One region of the Shigella dysenteriae genome, then DNA from elsewhere that is predicted to be linked to it. Evidence: predicted binding sites of a transcription regulator. Region 1 holds the regulator's gene; the other holds the start of a gene.
What was found. Region 1 encodes PurR, which represses purine synthesis genes. Its sites were predicted from a motif close to CANGCAAACGTTTGCNTG; they were not measured.

Region 2: gcvT (glycine cleavage system aminomethyltransferase GcvT) is a predicted target of PurR. The motif match lies at 1,471-1,488, and genes of this name have one in related genera.

What each region holds. Positions count from the first base shown of each region.
Region 1 covers NZ_CP055055.1:2,514,923-2,519,138, forward strand. The annotation lists gene HUZ68_RS11990 (MFS transporter) at 1-693, opposite strand, end outside; gene cydH (cytochrome bd-I accessory subunit CydH) at 859-948, opposite strand; gene purR (HTH-type transcriptional repressor PurR) at 1,247-2,272, shown strand; gene punR (DNA-binding transcriptional activator PunR) at 2,269-3,201, opposite strand; gene punC (purine nucleoside transporter PunC) at 3,314-4,216, shown strand, end outside.
Region 2 covers NZ_CP055055.1:3,856,435-3,860,650, reverse strand. The annotation lists gene ubiI (FAD-dependent 2-octaprenylphenol hydroxylase) at 1-1,130, shown strand, start outside; gene HUZ68_RS18430 (hypothetical protein) at 1,204-1,287, opposite strand; gene gcvT (glycine cleavage system aminomethyltransferase GcvT) at 1,578-2,672, shown strand; gene gcvH (glycine cleavage system protein GcvH) at 2,696-3,085, shown strand; gene gcvP (aminomethyl-transferring glycine dehydrogenase) at 3,204-4,216, shown strand, end outside.

The DNA of each region.
Region 1 (4,216 bases):
AATACTTTGTAGTACCGGAGAGATATAGGTGTAGAGAGTAAACATTGCACCAGCTCCCAGTACCGTCGTCAGCAATGCAGACAGCACCTGCGGACGCATTAATACCGCCAGCTCTTTTTTCACTTCAGGTCGTGCCCCTGCACCACCTTTAGGTAATGAGAAGAACAGACTTACCATTGAAATCACTCCCAGCCCCGCCGTTGCCAGAAATGACATCCGCCAGCCGATGGTTTCACCCAACCAGGTCGCCGCCGGCACGCCACCGATATTTGCCAGGGTTAACCCCATAAACATAGTGGCAACTGCGCTGGCCTGTTTATGTTTTGGCACCACGCTTGCGGCCACGACTGAACCCAAACCAAAAAATGCTCCGTGATTCAGGCTGGTCAAAATGCGTGAAAGCATCAGGGTCATATAATCCGGCGCGATGGCGGAAAGTACGTTGCCGAGCGTGAAAATTGCCATCAGGAAAATCAACGCACTGCGGCGGGCACGATGAGAAAGTAGAAGCGTCATCAGCGGCGCGCCAACCATTACGCCAACTGCATAGGCACTGATTAACATTCCGGCAGCGGGAATCGAGACATCCACACCGCGCGCAATGACGGGCAACAAGCCCATTGGCGAGAACTCCGTTGTCCCGATACCAAACGCGCCAATCGCCAGCGCCAGCAACGGATAGTTAATTTTCATGCCTTATCTCCACCTCTTCGCGTCATTACGCGATATTCATTAAAGTGGCGAAAGCATGACAGCAATCACAAAAAAATGAAAATAACAAAAAGAGAAAACACTTTTGCCATTTTGCTAACAAACAGGAAGGAGATGCGAGGGAGAACGCGCTCCCTCGAGAGGAAATCAGTGCAGCGCGGCAGTCAAACCCACGGCTACGATCAAACCGAGGACGATAATCGTTGTTACCAGTGAAAATTTAAGGTCGGTGCTCATCAAGTTTTCTCCTTTTTTATTACCACACAAAAAGTGATATTACGCATTTTTACACACTGTGATGAAAAAATCTCCCGTCATTTATAATGATAAGTGTTTTTACCACTTCCCCTTTTCGTCAAGATCGGCCAAAATTCCACGCTTACACTATTTGCGTACTGGCCATTGACCCCTTCCTGACGCTCCGTGTCGTTTTTCCGGCGTACCGCAACACTTTTGTTGTGCGTAAGGTGTGTAAAGGCAAACGTTTACCTTGCGATTTTGCAGGAGCTGAAGTTAGGGTCTGGAGTGAAATGGAATGGCAACAATAAAAGATGTAGCGAAACGAGCAAACGTTTCCACTACAACTGTGTCACACGTAATCAACAAAACACGTTTCGTCGCTGAAGAAACGCGCAACGCCGTGTGGGCAGCGATTAAAGAATTACACTACTCCCCTAGCGCGGTGGCGCGTAGCCTGAAGGTTAACCACACCAAGTCTATCGGTTTGCTGGCGACCAGCAGCGAAGCGGCCTATTTTGCCGAGATCATTGAAGCGGTTGAAAAAAATTGCTTCCAGAAAGGTTACACCCTGATTCTGGGTAATGCGTGGAACAATCTTGAGAAACAGCGGGCTTATCTGTCGATGATGGCGCAAAAACGCGTCGATGGTCTGCTGGTGATGTGTTCTGAGTACCCAGAGCCGTTGCTGGCGATGCTGGAAGAGTATCGCCATATCCCAATGGTGGTGATGGACTGGGGTGAAGCAAAAGCTGACTTCACCGATGCGGTCATTGATAACGCGTTCGAAGGCGGCTACATGGCCGGGCGTTATCTGATTGAACGCGGTCACCGCGAAATCGGCGTCATCCCCGGCCCGCTGGAACGTAACACCGGCGCAGGCCGCCTTGCCGGTTTTATGAAGGCGATGGAAGAAGCGATGATCAAGGTGCCGGAAAGCTGGATTGTTCAGGGTGACTTTGAACCCGAATCTGGTTATCGCGCCATGCAGCAAATACTGTCGCAGCCGCATCGCCCTACTGCCGTCTTCTGTGGTGGCGATATCATGGCAATGGGCGCACTTTGTGCTGCTGATGAAATGGGTCTGCGCGTCCCGCAGGATGTTTCGCTGATCGGTTATGATAACGTGCGCAACGCCCGCTATTTTACGCCGGCGCTGACCACGATCCACCAACCAAAAGATTCGCTGGGTGAAACAGCGTTCAACATGCTGTTGGATCGTATCGTCAACAAACGTGAAGAACCGCAGTCCATTGAAGTGCATCCGCGCTTGATTGAACGCCGCTCCGTGGCTGACGGCCCGTTCCGCGACTATCGTCGTTAATCACCCGTTGCGGGAGTCTCTTCCGGCTCCCGCAGCCACTCCTTATTCAGCGTCTCACTATCGCCGAGATACTCAAGCAGCCAGGTTAACGCAGGCGACATATCATTTTGCTGCCATGTCAGACAACATGCCGAATCCGGGAAGGGGTTTTCCAATTCAAGTGCTACCCACTTCCCCTCATTAAGCCACGGTTTGGCGAAATGTGTTGGCACCATCCCTATGCATAATCCTGCCGAGATACAGGTTGCCGATGATTCCCAGTCAGGCACGACAACTCTTTTTTGGTTATCCAGCAACCAGGTAATACGTTTAGGTAGCGTTCGCGAGGTGTCTTCGCGCACCAACGACGGCCAGTTGCGCAACGTATCATCGCTGAATGGGCCATCCATCAACGCCAGCGGGTGGTGGCTGGCAACAACGCAACTCCAGCTTAGCATCCCCATATCCCGGAAGGCATAACGACCGCCTACCGGAATCGCGCGTGTTGCGCCAATCGCCAGTTCCACGCGCCCGTCGGAAAGCGCATCCCAGACACCGTTGAACACTTCCTGAAAGACAAGAAGTTCGACATCATCAAAATGGCGATAAAAATCAACGATCATCTGCCGTGTACGTTCTGGCCTGACAATATTATCCACTGCGATAGCTAACTGACCGCGCCAACCGTTCGCTATCTGCTGACATTGCTGGCGGGTGATCTGCATTTTTTTGACAACAGAGCGCCCTTCTTTGAGAAACCACGCTCCAGCAGCGGTCAGCTCCACATCACGGTGCCGTCGTTCAAAGAGCGGCACCGCCAGCCACTCTTCCAGCTGACGCACGGTATAGCTGACCGCAGAAGGAACGCGATGCAGCTCCTGTGCCGCAGCGCTAAAACTACCATTACGCGCTACCGCATCAACAACTTCGAGTGAATATTCTGACCACATAGTCTGCCTGCAAAATTTTTGAAATCAGTCATCAAATATTACCGTTTCACAACACTAATTTCACTCCCTACACTTTGCGGCGGTGTTTAATTGAGAGATTTAGAGAATATACATGCAACCTGGGAAAAGATTTTTAGTCTGGCTGGCGGGTTTGAGCGTACTCGGTTTTCTGGCAACCGATATGTATCTGCCTGCTTTCGCCGCCATACAGGCCGACCTGCAAACGCCTGCGTCTGCTGTCAGTGCCAGCCTTAGTCTGTTCCTTGCCGGTTTTGCCGCAGCCCAGCTTCTGTGGGGGCCACTCTCCGACCGTTATGGTCGTAAACCGGTGTTATTAATCGGCCTGACAATTTTTGCGTTAGGTAGTCTGGGGATGCTGTGGGTAGAAAACGCCGCTACGCTGCTGGTATTGCGTTTTGTACAGGCTGTGGGTGTCTGCGCCGCGGCGGTTATCTGGCAAGCGTTAGTGACGGATTTTTATCCTTCACAGAAAGTTAACCGAATTTTTGCGACCATCATGCCGCTGGTGGGTCTATCTCCGGCCCTGGCTCCTCTGTTAGGAAGCTGGCTGCTGGTCCATTTTTCCTGGCAAGCGATTTTCGCCACCCTGTTTGCCATTACCGTGGTGCTGATTCTGCCTATTTTCTGGCTCAAACCCACGACGAAGGCCCGTAACAATAGTCAGGATGGTCTGACCTTTACCGACCTGCTACGTTCTAAAACCTATCGCGGCAACGTGCTGATATACGCGGCCTGTTCAGCCAGTTTTTTTGCATGGCTGACCGGTTCACCGTTCATCCTTAGTGAAATGGGCTACAGCCCGGCAGTTATTGGTTTAAGTTATGTCCCGCAAACTATCGCGTTTCTGATTGGTGGTTATGGCTGTCGCGCCGCGCTGCAGAAATGGCAAGGCAAGCAGTTATTACCGTGGTTGCTGGTGCTGTTTGCAGTCAGCGTCATTGCGACCTGGGCTGCAGGCTTCATTAGCCATGTGTCGCTGGTCGAAATCCTGATC
Region 2 (4,216 bases), 1.3 Mb from region 1:
GCGGCTTACGCGTTGCCGTACTGGAGCAGCGCGTACCGGAACCTCTGGCGGCGGATGCACCACCACAACTGCGCGTTTCGGCTATCAATGCCGCCAGCGAAAAATTACTCACCCGTCTTGGCGTCTGGCAGGACATTCTCTCTCGCCGAGCCAGCTGTTATCACGGTATGGAAGTGTGGGACAAAGACAGCTTTGGTCACATTTCGTTTGACGATCAAAGCATGGGCTATAGCCATCTTGGGCATATCGTTGAAAACTCAGTGATTCACTACGCGCTGTGGAACAAAGCGCAGCAGTCGTCAGATATCACTCTGTTGGCCCCCGCAGAATTACAGCAGGTCGCCTGGGGAGAAAACGAAACCTTCCTGACGCTGAAAGATGGCAGTATGTTAACGGCGCGTCTGGTGATTGGCGCGGACGGCGCTAATTCCTGGTTGCGCAACAAAGCCGATATTCCGCTGACTTTCTGGGATTATCAGCATCACGCGCTGGTAGCGACCATACGCACGGAAGAACCGCATGATGCGGTGGCGCGGCAGGTTTTCCACGGCGAAGGCATTCTGGCCTTTTTACCGCTTAGCGATCCGCATCTTTGCTCGATTGTCTGGTCGCTGTCGCCAGAGGAAGCGCAGCGGATGCAGCAGGCAGGGGAAGACGAATTTAATCGCGCGTTAAATATCGCTTTTGATAATCGCCTGGGCTTATGCAAGGTTGAGAGCGAGCGTCAGGTGTTCCCGCTGACGGGGCGTTATGCGCGCCAGTTTGCCGCACATCGTCTGGCGCTGGTGGGCGACGCCGCGCATACCATTCACCCACTGGCGGGGCAGGGCGTTAATCTCGGCTTTATGGACGCCGCAGAGCTGATTGCTGAACTGAAACGGTTGCATCGTCAGGGTAAAGACATCGGGCAGTACATTTACCTGCGCCGCTATGAACGTAGCCGCAAGCACAGCGCGGCGCTGATGCTGGCTGGTATGCAGGGATTCCGCGATCTGTTTTCCGGTACCAATCCGGCGAAAAAACTGCTGCGTGATATTGGTTTGAAACTGGCCGACACGCTTCCTGGCGTTAAGCCACAACTTATCCGTCAGGCAATGGGATTAAACGATTTGCCTGAATGGCTGCGTTAAAAATTTCTCTTCTGCTGTTTATTTGATACGCATCACACTTTCATCTCCCGGTTTTTTCGCCGGGAGATTTTCCTCATTTGAAATAAACTAATTTCACCTCCGTTTTCGCATTATATTTTCTAATGTCATGATTTTTTGATTTAGTGTTTTTTGACATTTTTTTAGCTCTTAATATTGTCTTATTCAAATTGACTTTCTCATCACATCATCTTTGTATAGAAACTGGTGTATTTTTTGGTTTTTTATTCTGTCGCGATTTTTGCATTTTTTAACCATAAGCTAATGTGATGATCAATTTTACCTTATGGTTAACAGTCTGTTTCGGTGGTAAGTTCAGGCAAAAGAGAACGATTGCGTTGGGGACCGGGAGTGGCTCCGATGCTGGGTTTTGTGGTGATAATTTCACCATGAAAAAGTTGTCAGCCCCGCTTATTCAATGAGGACAAGATGGCACAACAGACTCCTTTGTACGAACAACACACGCTTTGCGGCGCTCGCATGGTGGATTTCCACGGCTGGATGATGCCGCTGCATTACGGTTCGCAAATCGACGAACATCATGCGGTACGTACCGATGCCGGAATGTTTGATGTGTCACATATGACCATCGTCGATCTTCGCGGCAGCCGCACCCGGGAGTTTCTGCGTTATCTGCTGGCGAACGATGTGGCGAAGCTCACCAAAAGCGGCAAAGCCCTTTACTCGGGGATGTTGAATGCCTCTGGCGGTGTGATAGATGATCTCATCGTCTACTACTTTACTGAAGATTTCTTCCGCCTCGTTGTTAACTCCGCCACCCGCGAAAAAGACCTCTCCTGGATTACCCAACACGCTGAACCTTTCGGCATCGAAATTACCGTTCGTGATGACCTTTCCATGATTGCTGTACAAGGGCCGAATGCGCAGGCAAAAGCTGCCACACTGTTTAATGACGCCCAGCGTCAGGCAGTGGAAGGGATGAAACCGTTCTTTGGTGTGCAGGCGGGCGATCTGTTTATTGCCACTACCGGTTACACCGGTGAAGCGGGCTACGAAATTGCGCTGCCCAATGAAAAAGCGGCGGATTTCTGGCGCGCGCTGGTGGAAGCGGGCGTTAAGCCATGCGGCCTGGGCGCGCGTGACACGCTGCGTCTGGAAGCTGGCATGAATTTGTATAGTCAGGAGATGGACGAAACCATCTCTCCTTTAGCCGCCAACATGGGCTGGACCATCGCCTGGGAACCGGCAGATCGTGACTTTATCGGTCGTGAAGCTCTGGAAGCGCAGCGTGAACATGGCACAGAAAAACTGGTTGGTCTGGTGATGACCGAAAAAGGCGTGCTGCGTAATGAACTGCCGGTACGTTTTACCGATGCGCAGGGCAACCAGCATGAAGGCATTATCACCAGCGGGACTTTCTCCCCGACGCTGGGTTACAGCATTGCGCTGGCGCGCGTGCCGGAAGGTATTGGTGAAACAGCGATTGTGCAAATTCGCAACCGTGAAATGCCGGTTAAAGTGACGAAACCTGTTTTTGTGCGTAACGGCAAAGCCGTCGCGTGATTTACTTTTTTGGAGATTGATTGATGAGCAACGTACCAGCAGAACTGAAATACAGCAAAGAACACGAATGGCTGCGTAAAGAAGCCGACGGCACTTATACCGTTGGCATCACCGAACACGCTCAGGAGTTGTTGGGCGATATGGTGTTTGTTGACCTGCCGGAAGTGGGCGCGACGGTTAGCGCGGGCGATGACTGCGCGGTTGCTGAATCAGTAAAAGCGGCGTCAGACATTTATGCGCCAGTAAGCGGTGAAATCGTGGCGGTAAACGACGCACTGAGCGATTCCCCGGAACTGGTGAACAGCGAACCGTATGCAGGTGGCTGGATCTTTAAAATCAAAGCCAGCGATGAAAGCGAACTGGAATCACTGCTGGATGCGACCGCATACGAAGCATTGTTAGAAGACGAGTAACGGCTTTATTCCTCTTCTGCGGGAGAGGATCAGGGTGAGGAAAATTTATGCCTCACCCTCACTCTCTTCGCAAGGAGAGAGGTTCACAATTCACTGCACGTTTCAGGAACCATCGCTCATGACACAGACGTTAAGCCAGCTTGAAAACCGCGGCGCTTTTATTGAACGCCATATCGGACCGGACGCCGCGCAACAGCAAGAAATGCTGAATGCCGTTGGCGCGCAATCGTTAAACGCGCTGACCGGCCAGATTGTACCGAAAGATATTCAGCTTGCGACCCCGCCGCAGGTTGGCGCACCGGCGACCGAATACGCCGCGCTGGCGGAACTCAAGGCTATTGCCAGTCGCAATAAACGCTTCACGTCTTACATCGGCATGGGTTACACCGCCGTGCAGTTACCGCCGGTTATCCTGCGTAACATGCTGGAAAATCCGGGCTGGTATACCGCGTATACTCCGTATCAACCTGAAGTCTCGCAGGGCCGCCTTGAGGCACTGCTCAATTTCCAGCAGGTAACGCTGGATTTAACCGGGCTGGATATGGCCTCTGCTTCTCTTCTTGACGAAGCCACCGCTGCCGCCGAAGCAATGGCGATGGCGAAACGCGTCAGCAAACTGAAAAATGCCAACCGCTTCTTCGTGGCTTCCGATGTGCATCCGCAAACGCTGGATGTGGTCCGTACTCGTGCCGAAACCTTTGGTTTTGAAGTGATTGTCGATGATGCGCAAAAAGTGCTCGACCATCAGGACGTCTTCGGCGTGCTGTTACAGCAGGTTGGCACTACCGGTGAAATTCACGACTACACTGCGCTTATCAGCGAACTGAAATCACGCAAAATTGTGGTCAGCGTTGCCGCTGATATTATGGCGCTGGTGCTGTTAACTGCGCCGGGTAAACAGGGCGCGGATATTGTTTTTGGTTCGGCGCAACGCTTTGGCGTACCGATGGGTTACGGTGGCCCCCACGCGGCATTCTTTGCGGCGAAAGACGAATACAAACGCTCAATGCCAGGCCGTATTATCGGTGTATCGAAGGATGCAGCTGGCAATACCGCGCTGCGCATGGCGATGCAGACTCGCGAGCAACATATTCGTCGTGAGAAAGCGAACTCCAACATTTGTACTTCCCA